DNA from 3 places in the Alteromonas sp. MmMcT2-2 genome. Region 3 is predicted to be linked to each of the others. Evidence: predicted binding sites of a transcription regulator. Region 3 holds the regulator's gene; each other region holds the start of a gene.
What was found. Region 3 encodes sigma-54, which starts transcription at its own class of promoters, with help from an activator protein. Its sites were predicted from a motif close to GTTGGCACGNNNNTNGNNT; they were not measured.
Positions count from the first base shown of each region.

Region 1: MHM99_RS11830 (exopolysaccharide biosynthesis protein) is a predicted target of sigma-54. The motif match lies at 1,911-1,929, and genes of this name have one in related genera.
Region 2: MHM99_RS16235 (DUF2884 family protein) is a predicted target of sigma-54. The motif match lies at 2,359-2,377, and genes of this name have one in related genera.

Region 1 is NZ_JAKRFA010000018.1:26,125-30,509, forward strand. Features, by position in the region: gene MHM99_RS11820 (rhodanese-like domain-containing protein) at 1-181, shown strand, start outside; gene MHM99_RS11825 (LysR family transcriptional regulator) at 238-1,161, shown strand; gene MHM99_RS11830 (exopolysaccharide biosynthesis protein) at 1,170-1,775, opposite strand; gene MHM99_RS11835 (sigma-54 dependent transcriptional regulator) at 2,321-3,652, shown strand; gene MHM99_RS11840 (hypothetical protein) at 3,669-3,893, shown strand; gene MHM99_RS11845 (sensor histidine kinase) at 3,898-4,385, shown strand, end outside.
Region 2 is NZ_JAKRFA010000033.1:2,332-6,716, forward strand. Features, by position in the region: gene MHM99_RS16220 (acyltransferase) at 1-540, shown strand, start outside; gene MHM99_RS16225 (mechanosensitive ion channel domain-containing protein) at 544-1,881, shown strand; gene MHM99_RS16230 (hypothetical protein) at 1,957-2,148, opposite strand; gene MHM99_RS16235 (DUF2884 family protein) at 2,495-3,325, shown strand; gene MHM99_RS16240 (NAD-dependent epimerase/dehydratase family protein) at 3,493-4,305, shown strand.
Region 3 is NZ_JAKRFA010000008.1:70,144-74,528, reverse strand. Features, by position in the region: gene mgtE (magnesium transporter) at 1-74, opposite strand, end outside; gene MHM99_RS06960 (HPr family phosphocarrier protein) at 249-521, opposite strand; gene rapZ (RNase adapter RapZ) at 521-1,366, opposite strand; gene ptsN (PTS IIA-like nitrogen regulatory protein PtsN) at 1,451-1,894, opposite strand; gene hpf (ribosome hibernation promoting factor) at 1,908-2,195, opposite strand; gene MHM99_RS06940 (RNA polymerase factor sigma-54) at 2,226-3,707, opposite strand; gene lptB (LPS export ABC transporter ATP-binding protein) at 3,781-4,385, opposite strand, start outside.

The sequences.
Region 1 (4,385 bases), on a different contig from region 3:
CGGCGTGCTCGAAATGAAGGCACTGGAACAGTTTAAAGATGCTTCAGCGCCACTTTATATTCACTGTGCGTCGGGCGTTCGAGCAAAACTAGCTGCAGAGCAACTTATAAAGATGGGCTATGAGAACGTTTCGGTTGTGACATGCCCTGTACCCACGATAAATCAAGTAAACCAGAAATGACTTCTTAACCACGCGTATGCTATAAGTAGCGTTAATTAAGAGTTTTAAGGCGCTGTATGCTGAAATCTACGTTAGAACAATGGCGAATGTTCAAAGCCGTCGTCGATGCAGGCGGCTTTAATCAAGCTGCTGCTGAAGTTCACAAAAGTCAATCGAGCGTTCACCACGCGGTTCAAAAGCTTGAAAACGCCATTGGAGTGTCATTGTTTGAGAATATTGGACGTAAAGTCCAGCTTTCGCCGCAAGGTGAACTTATGTATCGCCGTGCCTCTTTTTTGCTTAGCGAAGCGCACAAGCTCGAGGCCGTTGCCAATAGCCTTAAATCTGGCACAGAAACAACTTTACGCATAGCGGTGGATATTATTTTCCCGTCAGAATTGCTTTATAACGTGCTAGCGAAAGTTTCTGCTGAGTTCCCGCTCCTTCGTATCGAGATAGAAGAAACTGTACTCAGTGGCGCAAACTCACTTTTGAGCAATGGTAAAGTTGATTTAGGCATCTCTCCTTTCGCGTTTTCTAGTGGCTTTAGCGAAGACTTGTGCGAAATTGAATTTGCAGCTGTCGCTCACGCCGACCATCCATTGCACCAATTGGATAGAACGCTCACACTGGAAGACTTAAAAGCGTATCGTCAAATTGTGGTAAGGGATTCATCCGCGGAGCGTAAAGCTGATGTGGGCTGGTTAGGTGCAGAGCAGCGCTGGACCGTAAGCCACGTTAGAACGTCATTAGATATTATTACTCAGGGGTTGGGTTTTGCGTGGCTGCCTATAGCAATAATTAAAGATGAGCTAGAAGACGGTACACTCGTTCCCCTTCCCCTCGATAATAATGCAGCGTTGCGTAAGGCGCTCCTTTATTTGTCTTTCGAAGACGGCGATACGTTGGGACCAGCTGCCCGTGCTTTTATTGGCGAGCTACGATATCAAACAATGAACCTTCCATCGTCAGATTTTATGCTCGATTCGTGTACTGAGTAGTTAGAACATCAACTTAGCGCGACTGAAAGGCGTTCAAACCCTAGTATAAAGCCAAATAGCGATAATGAAACACCAAACAACGCCACAGCACCGTCGTCTGTGGCCATGCCTATTGCCATAATCAAAACAGCAAAAGCGGGAATAAGCCCCATAAAGGGAATAAGCTCCAGTGGAATCATTACAAGTCCGCAACCCGCACAGCATAATGCGATGAGTGATCTAAACACAGGCTGGCGCATGAAAAAACACCGAGGAACTAAAAAGCGGTCTACGCGCACTGCAAACGGTTTAACCTTTTCGACAATGTAGCGAAGCTGATCGGCGTCACAGTTTAGTTGCATCACTTTTTGCGGTAACCAAGGATGCCTACGACCGAGTAAAATTTGCAACGCGATGAGTAAAATCGTCCCACCCGCTAAAGATGGGATCCCAGGGATGGCCCCAATCGGTGTGCAAGCGATAAAAGATGGCAGCGCCAGCATTGGTCCAAAGCCTCTTTTCTCCATCACATCCAAAAACTCAGCAAACTCGAACGTATCTTGTCTTGCTCGCGGCTGCATTTTCCCCAACAACTCGTATAAGGTCATTGATCTTACAGCTGTTTTTCCCCACATCTTCAATTCCTTTGATATCACATTACCTGCGAACGTCGCGCTAATCAGACGGGCTCCTCGCCTAATTAATATACATTTCTTGCACCTAGTCGATTTGCCATAATGAAATTGCAAGCAACTTTAGACAGATAAATCGTGCGAAAAATATGCCATCGATTGCATGTGACGGTGTGTTGAAGACAGGAATACTTTTTGCAGATGCCCCTGATATGTAAAATAAAATCACCTAATAAACAAAGACAGATATAGACATTCTGTACTTTAGTGCGATGTGTACCGCTGATCGCAAAGAGTTGATAAATTAGAAGAAGGTAGCGCAACCGACTATCCCTGGCATCTAAGCAAATGTTCAAGGTTTCCGGGTTGCTTGAAGCGTTTAGATATTTTCCGATGCGCTTACGCCTTATCAATTTAAAGCAGCGTATAAATAAACTTTAAATATGCGCTTTAGCATTCCGTTGTTAATAGCGTATGATAAAACTATAACATTGATTCTATTTCATATTTTTTCTGAATAGGAAACGAAAGAAGAGAGGGACATCCACGTGCTTACCGTACTTTTAGTTGATGACGACGCCGAGTTCACAGAAGTAGCTTGTACTATCATCGAATTTCTTGGCCACGAAGTACTTACCGCTGCCACACTCAAAGAAGCCCGCGATTGGTTAGAAAAAGAAACCTTTGACCATGTACTGCTTGATTTCATGCTACCCGATGGAAGCGGCGCGCACTTATTTAATGAACTAGATGCACTTCCTAAGCGCCCTCGCGTTACTTTGATAACGGGTCACCCTTCTGTGAAAAGCGTGATAAAGGGTCTGTGTGGCCCCACGGTCGACTATCTCGTTAAGCCAATTCAACGGGAGGAAATAGAGGCTGTATTAAGTCAAAAGCCAAAAGAAAAAGCACCTGCACAAGACAAAATAGAGAAACATTTTGACTTGCTGATTGGTGAATCGCCAATTATGAAAGAGCTCTACAAGCTGATTTCTAGAGTGAGTAAAACCAGCGCAAATGTAATGCTGCTTGGTGAAAGCGGTGTAGGTAAAGAAGTGGTGGCTGCCGCAATTCATCGTGCTTCAGAAAGTGAAGGCCCCTATATTGCAACCAACTGTGGTGCATTCTCAAAAGAACTAATAGGTAGCGAACTTTTCGGTCACGAAAAAGGAGCATTTACCGGCGCTGTAGGACGTAAAGAAGGTGTCTTCGAACAAGCTGAGGGCGGCACGCTCTTTTTGGACGAAATCACAGAAATGCCCATTGATATGCAGCCCAACTTACTCCGCGTTTTAGAAAACAAGGTTGTTATTCGTGTGGGCGGAACGAAGACCATCCCGGTGAGCTGCCGCGTTGTATCTGCCACGAACCGAACAATGGAAGAGATTGCGCAAAGCAAAGTACTGCGCGAAGACATCTACTTCAGACTTGCGGTGTTCCCAATCACCATTCCTCCGCTACGTGAAAGAAAGGAAGATATTCCATTACTAGCAAAAACCTTTATTGCTGAATTCAATAAAGATAATGGCTCGCAATTTAAGTGGGAAGATAGTCAACTCGATACGTTACAAGCCTACGACTGGCCCGGTAACGTGCGTGAACTAAGACACTTTGTGCATCGCGCTGCCATTATGAGCGACCCTGAAAAGAGTGAGATTGAATTACCAAAAACCATTGAGTCACCATTTGCTCAAAAACAGAGCACGACACCGGCACTTCAAGCCGGTAGAACCATTGAAGACGTGGAAAAAGAGCTAATTTATGCCACGTTGGAAAAAGTGAATGGCAATAAGACCACCGCAGCAGAAATGCTGGGAATTAGTACGAAAACGCTTTACAACCGTCTTCATGCATATGGTGACTTAAGTAAAGACGACTAAGTAAGAGGTATTCGGCATGACTAGCGAAGAATTTTCTCGACTAAGTGTTTATGTGCATGATGCACGCAAACCATTAAACAGAATATCAATGCAAGCTGAGCTAGTAAAAATGGCATTAAACGGTGACGTTCCACCTGAAAAGGCACTGGTGGCGTTGGATAAAATAATAAGCAGTGCTAAAGACTGCAGCCATACTCTTGCTGAAATGACATCAGAGTTAAGTGGCAATGTTTCGGATTAAGTAAATGATTACTAAAGTATTGTCTTCACTATACAGTTGGATAATTTTAGTTGTTCTGGTCATTATTGTAATAACTGCTAATTCATTTTACGTAGTTAGTACATTGAATGACCTTTCTGCTCTGGAAGCGCGGCTGTTCACTACGAACCGTGTTATCAATGCAGTTAACCGCCTTCACGTTGCTGTACTTCGCGTGGAGTCTGGTCAGCGCGGCTATATGCTAACTGGCGATGAAGAATATCTTACCGACTACACCGAAACGTTAAGCGTAATCGGCGAATTAATGGATGAGGTAGAAGTAAGCTCCTTCTCTTCAGATATTAACGACCAGTCCATCCGCATCGAAGAACTTTTGTCTTTAACCAAAGCAAAAATCAATGAAGTCATTGAAGTAGTTGAGCTGTATAAAGAAGGGAAAGAGCAACAAGCTGTCATTTTAGTGAATAGTGATAAGGGTATAAAACTCTACAAACAGTTTGAAACCTTATTTAG
Region 2 (4,385 bases), on a different contig from region 3:
CTTAAGAAAGAGCTTATTTGGCTGCCATTTGTCGGACTGGGTGCCTGGGCACTTGATATGCCGTTTATGCACAGATACACCCGTGCGTATTTAGAAAAGCACCCAGAGAAAAAAGGAAAGGATCTCGAAACCACCAAAGCGTATTGTGAGAAGTTTAGAACGGTGCCCACAACGGTCATTAACTTTGTAGAGGGAACTCGATTTACTTCATTGAAGCATCTGTCAAAGCAAAGTCCCTATGAAAACCTCCTGCCCCCCAAAGCCGGCGGCGTTTCCTTTACGCTCTCAGCTATGGGTGAATTATTTACCAACGTGTTAGATATCTCGCTGCTCTACCCGGAAAATAAGCGTCACCCTATGATGGCAATGCTTAGCGGTCAGATGACAAAAATCGTGATCGATGTGAACGTTACGCCGGTACCTGAATTACAACAGCATTCAGAACGCACTGAGTCTGAGTTTCGTCTTTATTTCCAAAACTGGTTGAACGGTCTATGGGAAAATAAAGACAACCGTATAAAGAAAATGTTGGAGTCGTAATTAATGGAAGTCAGTGCTTCAGTACGCGATAACTTTATTCACATAGTTAATGATATTTTCCCGAATCTTACTACTGAAGATCCGCTGTATAACGTCATCGCACTAAGTAGTATTTTAGTGGTGTCGGCGGTAATCTATATTATCGCAAGGCTATTGGTGCGCCCCCAGATAGCCAGTTGGGTATACAAATCCAATAACCTCTGGGACAACGCCTTGCAGCAGCACGGATTTTTCCGTCGCTTAATGCACCTGTTTCCTGCCCTGTTTATTTACTTAACCACACCGGTACTTATTAGCGATGAAGCCGTGATGCACGGTATGGTGATAAAGAGCGCTCAGCTATACATGCTATATAGCGGCCTTCTTGCCTTATATGCCATGTTGAGCACAGTGGAAGACGTTTATAACGCCTCAGCGCTTGCTAAACGCGCACCTATCACTGGCTTTATTCAAGTTACCAAATTGGCATTTGCTATTGTCACCATACTATTAAGTATTTCATTAATTGTAGACAGAAGCCCGCTACTTATTGTGTCTGGCTTAACCGCCATTGCCGCTGTTTTACTATTGATATTCAGAGACACCATTCTGGGCTTTGTTGCCGGCATTCAAATAGCCGCTAACCGCATGTTTAATACGGGCGACTGGATTGCCATGCCTAAGTATGAAGTAGATGGTGAAATACTCGAGATAGGCCTTACCAACGTCAAAGTACAAAACTGGGATAAAACCATTTCTACGCTGCCGACTTACAGCCTTACTACAGAAGCAGTTAAGAACTGGCGCGGTATGCAAGAGTCTGGCGGACGCAGAATTAAGCGCGCCATTTATATTGATGTGCACTCTATTAAGCTCTGTGACAACGATATGCTAGAGCGCTTTTCGAAAATTCGCTATATCAACGAATATATCGATAAGAAGAAAAATGAGCTCCGCGCTTATCACCGAGATTACTCCATTGATGAGTCGGATCTGCTAAACAGCCGTCGCCTTACCAACATCGGCACTTTTAGAGCTTATTTAGAGGCATACTTGCGCAAGCACCCGGATGTAAACCAAGAACTGACCCTAATGGTTAGGCAGCTACCGCCTAATGAGCTTGGTTTACCTTTAGAAATTTACTGCTTCAGTGCACAAAAGGAATGGGTGAGGTACGAAAAAGTACAGGCGGATATTTTCGACCACGTTATGGCTATGCTGGATTTGTTCGATTTACGCGCTTATCAACGTGATGGACATTTGTCGCTGCTTGCCCATCGCGAACAAAGCGCTTATAGAAATAGTCCCGAAAGCGACAATGCGCCTGAGGATGCTCAGGAGAAGAGCGAAACTAATCGATAAGGCAGTGATGAATAAAGACTTGTTCAAGACGAAAAAAAACCGGCTGAGATAGCCGGTTTTTTTAATGCTTATCGCTTAAGCCAATGCGTAGGCCATCAGTAAGCAAAGTACTAAACCAGTAACGCCAAAAAAACCGTACTCGATTTTTTCCTGCATACCTTCAGCACCTGCTTTAGCAGTCATAAAGCCCATAACGATGCTGCTTAGCCCTAGCGTAAAGGCAATTAGCGCAACACCAAACATAATTGCATTAATCCAATCAGCCATTGTGATAACCCCTTAAAAATATTGGCGGTATTATGCACCAATAAATAAGATTTAACCATGCTTGGATTGGCTTAAATGTACCGCTATCGGTATTAATTGATCTTAGTCAAAACTACTAATTAGTTGGTAATCTCACTAAATAGTGTATTTAGCAGAGCATAAAGAAATCATCAAATATCACTAACCATTTGAAAGATATAGACTTTAAATATTGGCAAGGCCATTGCTCTACCTTAGGTATAACAGCGAGTATCGTTAGCGTCTATTTGACAGTGACACTACAACGCATTGCAGTTTGCTTCGAGCACTTTCGTTAACGCGTCACACGTAAATTAAGGAATGAACAATGTCTAAGAAACTATTACTTTCAGTTGCCCTTACCAGTACTTTAATGAGCGGCCACGCATTGGCGCATGACAGCAGCTTTCAAAACAACAGTTGTGACATGGAGCTTGATGGTCATATTCAATATTACCAAGGTGATCTAACGGTACAGATGGACAATGGCTCAGTGATGACGATTGACTCCCATCACAATATGACCATTAACGGCGAACCAGTATCGCTTGACAGCGAACAACAGCGCTGGGTAAGTGAATATTACAACAACATTGATATCGCCATCCCTATGACCTTGAATATCGCCAGTGAAGGGCTGCAAATTGCCAACGTGGCAGTAACTGAAGTCTTTACTGAACTGTTAGGCGGCGATCAAATGGGTGACGATTTTCGTGAACTGTTCGACTCACTTGAAACCAAACTAAACACTTCATTCTATGATGACGCAGGGAATATTCGCGTTGATTCAACTAAATTCGATGAGCCAGGTTGGTTTGACGAAAGCTGGGAGCAAGAATTCGAAGCGCAAATTGAGTCTTTAATCAGTGAGTCTATGGGTAGAATACTTATTGCCGTAGGAACACAAATGTTGTGGGAAGGCGGTGATATGTCTGAGTTTGAGCAAAAGATGGAGCGCTGGGGTGAAGATTTAGAATATCGCTTAGAAAGCCAAGCGGCTGCGCTGGAAGAAAAAGGCGATGCATTGTGTAAGGTACTGAAGAAAGCGGATTATGCCGAAGGCAAGATGCAGGCATCCATATCGGGGCTAGATGACTTGAACCTGCTAGATATTGATCAAGACAACCACCATGACCACAACGACGAAATGAAAATGTAGTTGGAACATTTAGCGAACTAAACGCGCAAAGCGAAACGACTTGCAACGCTAACCACTCACCTTTGAAAAACCGACTGTAACCCAGTCGGTTTTTCATTTTTACAGTTAACGACAACCGCCCTCCAATTAATGTACTCTTAAGCCCTAAACAAAGGGGTATTTAATCGATGACTCAAAATGTAGTAATTAGTGGCTACGGCTGGTTAGCCAGCTATGTGGGCAACGCACTTTCAGGAAAGGTCAATATTGTTGGCACCACTCGAAGCCAACAGAAACGTCTCGCGTTACAAGACCAAGGTATCACCGCAATTGAATATGCCCTGGGCGAAGATACATCAGCGCTTTGTAACCATTTGCCAAACGCTACCTTGTTGCTAAATATTCCCCCTGGCAGGAGAAACACAGATCTCGCGTCATACACCAACAATATGCTGCAGTTGATAGACGCAGCCATCAGCGTAAAGGTGGCGCATATCGTGTTTATCAGCACCACGTCGGTTTACGGCGATGCAACAAATGAGGTAGTGTCCGAAGTCAGCACTACACAGCCGCAAACAGCCTCGGCCAAAGCCCACGTGACTATTGAAGACTATTTATTGTCTAAACGAGGTCAGGTTGATATCAGTATTGTTCGCCTAGCCGGTTTAGTAGGCCCAGACCGTCACCCCGCCCGCTCGTTAAGTGGAAAACAGTTAGATGCAGGAAATAAGCGAATAAACCTTGTACATGTGTACGACATTGTATCTGCGCTGACGACCATCATTTGTGGCAAGCCGCTTAACGATGTTATTCACCTTTGCAGCTTGTCTCATCCTAAGCGCGGTATTTATTACGTGGATGCAGCGAAGGCGATGGATATTGATGCTCCTCGCTTTTCTGATACTGAAGCGGAACCTGCTGGCAAAGTGATTGACGCCGCACAAAGCTGGGCAAGGCTAAATATTACACCAGAGCATAGCGACCCCTATCGCATGTTTTAGGCTTTCACTTAGTGAAAATACATACTCTGACACAAACAAAAACGGCAAGCTTTAGGCTTGCCGTTTTTAAGTTGAGCTCA
Region 3 (4,385 bases):
TGACCGTTGGTCAACGCAGCGTTGAGTGCGCGTAACTGAGTTTGTACGTATTTAGAAACAAGCGCTTCTGCCATAAGGCGTTATTCCTACAAGCTAAAAGATGAACAATGCAGGCCATAGAGCCTAAGTGGGCGTAGAATATCGCAATTATGATGAGTCTGTCATGATAATTGCGTAGGTTTTGCGCAGGATTTTAAGATAACTGCGCTAAGTGTTGATTAATTGGTCAATGGATTGGGCAAGTAAGACTATTCGTCTTCGTTAAATCTGCCCTCAATAAGCTCTTCAATAGCTGCAAGTGCATCAACAGCATCACTGCCGTCCACAATCACGTCTACCTGTTCACCTTGATGGCTTTCAAGCATCATTAATCCCAATACACTGCTTGCGTCTGCTTCTTTATCGCCTTTTTTTAAGATGATTTTAGCGTCGAATTGATTAGCCAGTTTAACCAGTTGGGTCGCCGCTCTTGCATGCAACCCTAACTTATTGACGATAGTTAGCGTTTTTTGAATAGTCATTACTGATTCAGCTCTCTATGGCGAATTTGTACATCAGGGTGTATTTCACTGAAGGTTTTCGACAGGGTCTGTGCGATATAAACCGAACGGTGTTGGCCACCAGTACAGCCAATCGCTACGGTTACATAACTTCTGTTATTGCGCTCTAAATGAGGCAGCCATGTCGTTATTAAATTCTGAATTTGCCAAATGAACTTGGTCACTACAGGCTGCGACCCCAAAAATACTTCTACTGGTGCATCTAATCCGGTCAGATGTTTAAGGTCGGGCTCCCAGTGGGGGTTAGGTAAAAAGCGGGCATCAAAAACGTAATCCGCATCTTTAGGAATACCGTGCTTAAAGCCAAACGACTCGAACACAAGCACAAGGCGTGAGCTTTTCTTACCCAAGATACGCTCTCGAATTAACTCTGCCAGTTGGTGAATGGTAAGCTTATCAGTGTCTAAATATAAATCTGCGCGTTCTGTAATAGGAGCAAGTAGGGCAGACTCGGCTTTAATGGCTTCTGAAAGCGACTTATTAAGCTTGGCGAGAGGGTGAAGGCGGCGGGTTTCACTGAAGCGCTTAACTAGTACATCATCGCTCGCGTCAATGTAAACAATGGTCATCGACCACGAAGAAGGCAGGTAGTCTAGAATTTCTACCAAATCGTCAGGATTTTTAGGTAAGTTTCTCACATCGATACTTACCGCAACCTGATCGTACTCGTCAACAACTGTATGGGTTAAGGTGGGAAGTAAGTTTACCGGGATATTATCAACACAGTAATAACCTAAATCTTCCAATGCGCGAAGTGCGACAGACTTACCAGACCCCGAACGACCACTGATTATTATCAGCTTCACCTACTTTCTCCCTAATATTCTGGTTTTATCACATACGCGTTGTTGAATTAGGCGCCTACTAAACGGTTAATAGGCGCTTAATGTTTAACTTAATGCAGATAGAATATCGTCGCTTGTCGTTGCGCGACGTATTGCTTTAATCGTTTCTTTGTCGCTTAGTTTACCAGCCACGGTGGCCAGCGTTTGAAGGTGTCCTTCGGTCTGTTCCTCGGGAACGAGTAGCGCAAAAAAGATGTCTACGGGTTTCTCGTCAAGGGCGTCAAAGTCGATTGCTGGCGTGCTGGTTACAACAATGGCAATCACTTTCTCAAGGCCCGGCAGGCGTCCGTGGGGCAGGGCGATACCATTGCCTATGCCTGTACTACCCATACGCTCTCGAGCCATCAAACTGTTGAGTACCGTTGCCTGATCAATGTTCTCGTTTTGCTTGGCAGCGATATCAGCGATGATCTCAAGAATTCGCTTTTTACTATTACACTGAACCGCACACTCGGTGCGGTCCAGACTTACGATGGCTTGTATATCCATGCTTAATTAACTACTAATGTTTTTTCAGTTTTTCCTTATGCTTGATTACCTGCCGGTCGAGTTTATCAACCATGCTGTCAATCGCCGCATACATGTCGGTATTTTCTGAGGATGCGAATACTTCAGCGCCACTTAAATGAACGGTCGCTTCGGCTTTTTGATTTAATTTTTCAACGTTCAGGATGACATGCACATTAGAAATGTGATCAAAGTGACGTTCAAGTTTGCTGAACTTCGTATCGACATAATTACGCAAAGAGTCGGTGATTTCGACATGATGACCAGTAAGGTTGATTTGCATATTTCGTCTTCCTTATATTATTAAGCCCGATTAAATAAGGCTTTTGCGTTGGTTCGACGGCGGGATCGACAACGATTCCCGGTACTTTGCTATTGTTCGCCGGGCAACTTTAATGCCTTGTTCGGCCAACAATGAAGCAATCTTGCTATCACTTAGCGGCTTGCTAGGCTTTTCTGCGGCCACTAATTTCTTGATCAATGCACGAATCGCTGTAGATGAACATTCACCACCAGACTCTGTTGCAACATGGCTTGAGAAGAAATACTTCAATTCGAAGATTCCACGTGGCGTATGCATGTACTTTTGCGTTGTCACTCGCGAAATAGTGGATTCGTGCATATCTACCATTTCTGCGACATCATTTAGCACCATTGGTTTCATCATTTCCGGGCCGTGCTCAAAAAAGCCCATTTGCTGCTGCACAATGCAGTTTGCAACCTTCATTAAGGTTTCGTTACGAGATTCAAGGCTCTTTATGAACCACTTAGCCTCTTGCATGTGTGAGCGGATGAACTGTGAATCGCTACTATTCTTGGCACGGCGACTCATTGCAGCGTATTGTTGATTTACGCTTAACTTAGGCAGACTGTCGGGGTTCAGCTCAACCACCCAACGGCCATTTTTCTTGGTTACTGAGACATCAGGAATAACGTACTCAGGCTCTTTAGTAACTAAAGCACTACCTGGGCGAGGATTCAAGGTTTGCAGTAAACGCATTGCCTCGCGTAGCTGATCTTCTTTCAATCGGCTTTTACGCATAAGCGTACGATAGTCTTTGCTGCTCAGTAAGTCAGAGTACTCTTCAATCAGTTGCTTCGCTTCAGCAAGCCACGGTGTGTCTTCTGAAAATTGACGCAATTGCACCATCAAACATTCTTGTGGAGAGCGTGAGCCAGAACCAATAGGGTCGAACATCTGAATGCGCTTTAGCACACATTCTATTTCGTCCATTTCAATCGGCTCTTCCATATCATCATCGTTAACCGCTTCTAAAATATCATCAAGGGTAACGGTTAAATAACCTGACTCGTCAATAGAGTCGATGATTGCTGTAGCGATTGCGCGATCGGTATCCGAGAAATGGGTAAGGCGCATTTGCCAAAGAAGGTGCTCTTGAATATCTTCAGTAGTCTCACCTTGGAAGATTTGCTCGTCGTCATTGGATGGACCTGGAGCTGGCGAAGATGAAGCAGAGTAGTATTCGTCCCATGTGCTGTCGATTGGCAGCTCATCGGGAAGATCGTTTTTCTCAAGTGCATCGCCGGCTTCTAGTGTGTCACTAGATGCAGAAGCAGTGGCCTCAGAGCCGCTGTCATCGTTGTCGATATTGTTCTTTTCTAGTTGCGGCTCGTCGTTACCTTCTTCAACTTCTAATAGCGGATTAGAATCGAGCGCTTCTTGGATCTCTTGTTGAAGATCAAGTGTAGAAAGCTGCAGCAGTTTAATGGCCTGCTGAAGCTGTGGTGTCATGGTAAGTTGTTGGCTAAATTTTAGCTGTAAAGATGGTTTCATCTACGTCTTATTTAAATGCTCTAAATTGAATATACCAGAGCGAAACTGAAAAATGACAATTCGGTTACATTAACTATAGCCTGAATTGTTCGCCTAGGTATACATCCCTTACTTTTTGATTACTTAAAACCTGTTCCGCCGTTCCTTGCGCAATAAGCTCGCCATGACTCACAATGTACGCCTTTTCACAAACATCCAATGTCTCTCGTACGTTATGGTCCGTGATAAGGATTCCAATACCCCTATCGCGAAGATGTTGTATTATCTTCTTTATATCATTAACTGATATTGGATCAACACCAGCAAATGGTTCGTCTAACAAAATAAATTGCGGTTTTGCTGCCAGAGCGCGGGCAATCTCAACGCGACGGCGTTCGCCCCCTGACAAACTCATCCCCGTACTATTACGTATATGGTTAATATTAAATTCATCAAGTAGCGCATCTGCTTCTTCTTCTTGCTGTTGTGAATTTAAATCTTTACGGGTTTGCAAAATGGCCATGATATTTTCATGCACTGTGAGCTTTCTGAAAATAGAGGCTTCCTGCGGTAGGTAGCCAATTCCGCGGCGTGCGCGCTCGTGCATGGGCTGATGAGTTAGCTCATTGTTGTCGATTTCAATCTTGCCTTTATCCAGATTCACTAAACCAACAATCATGTAGAATGTGGTGGTCTTAC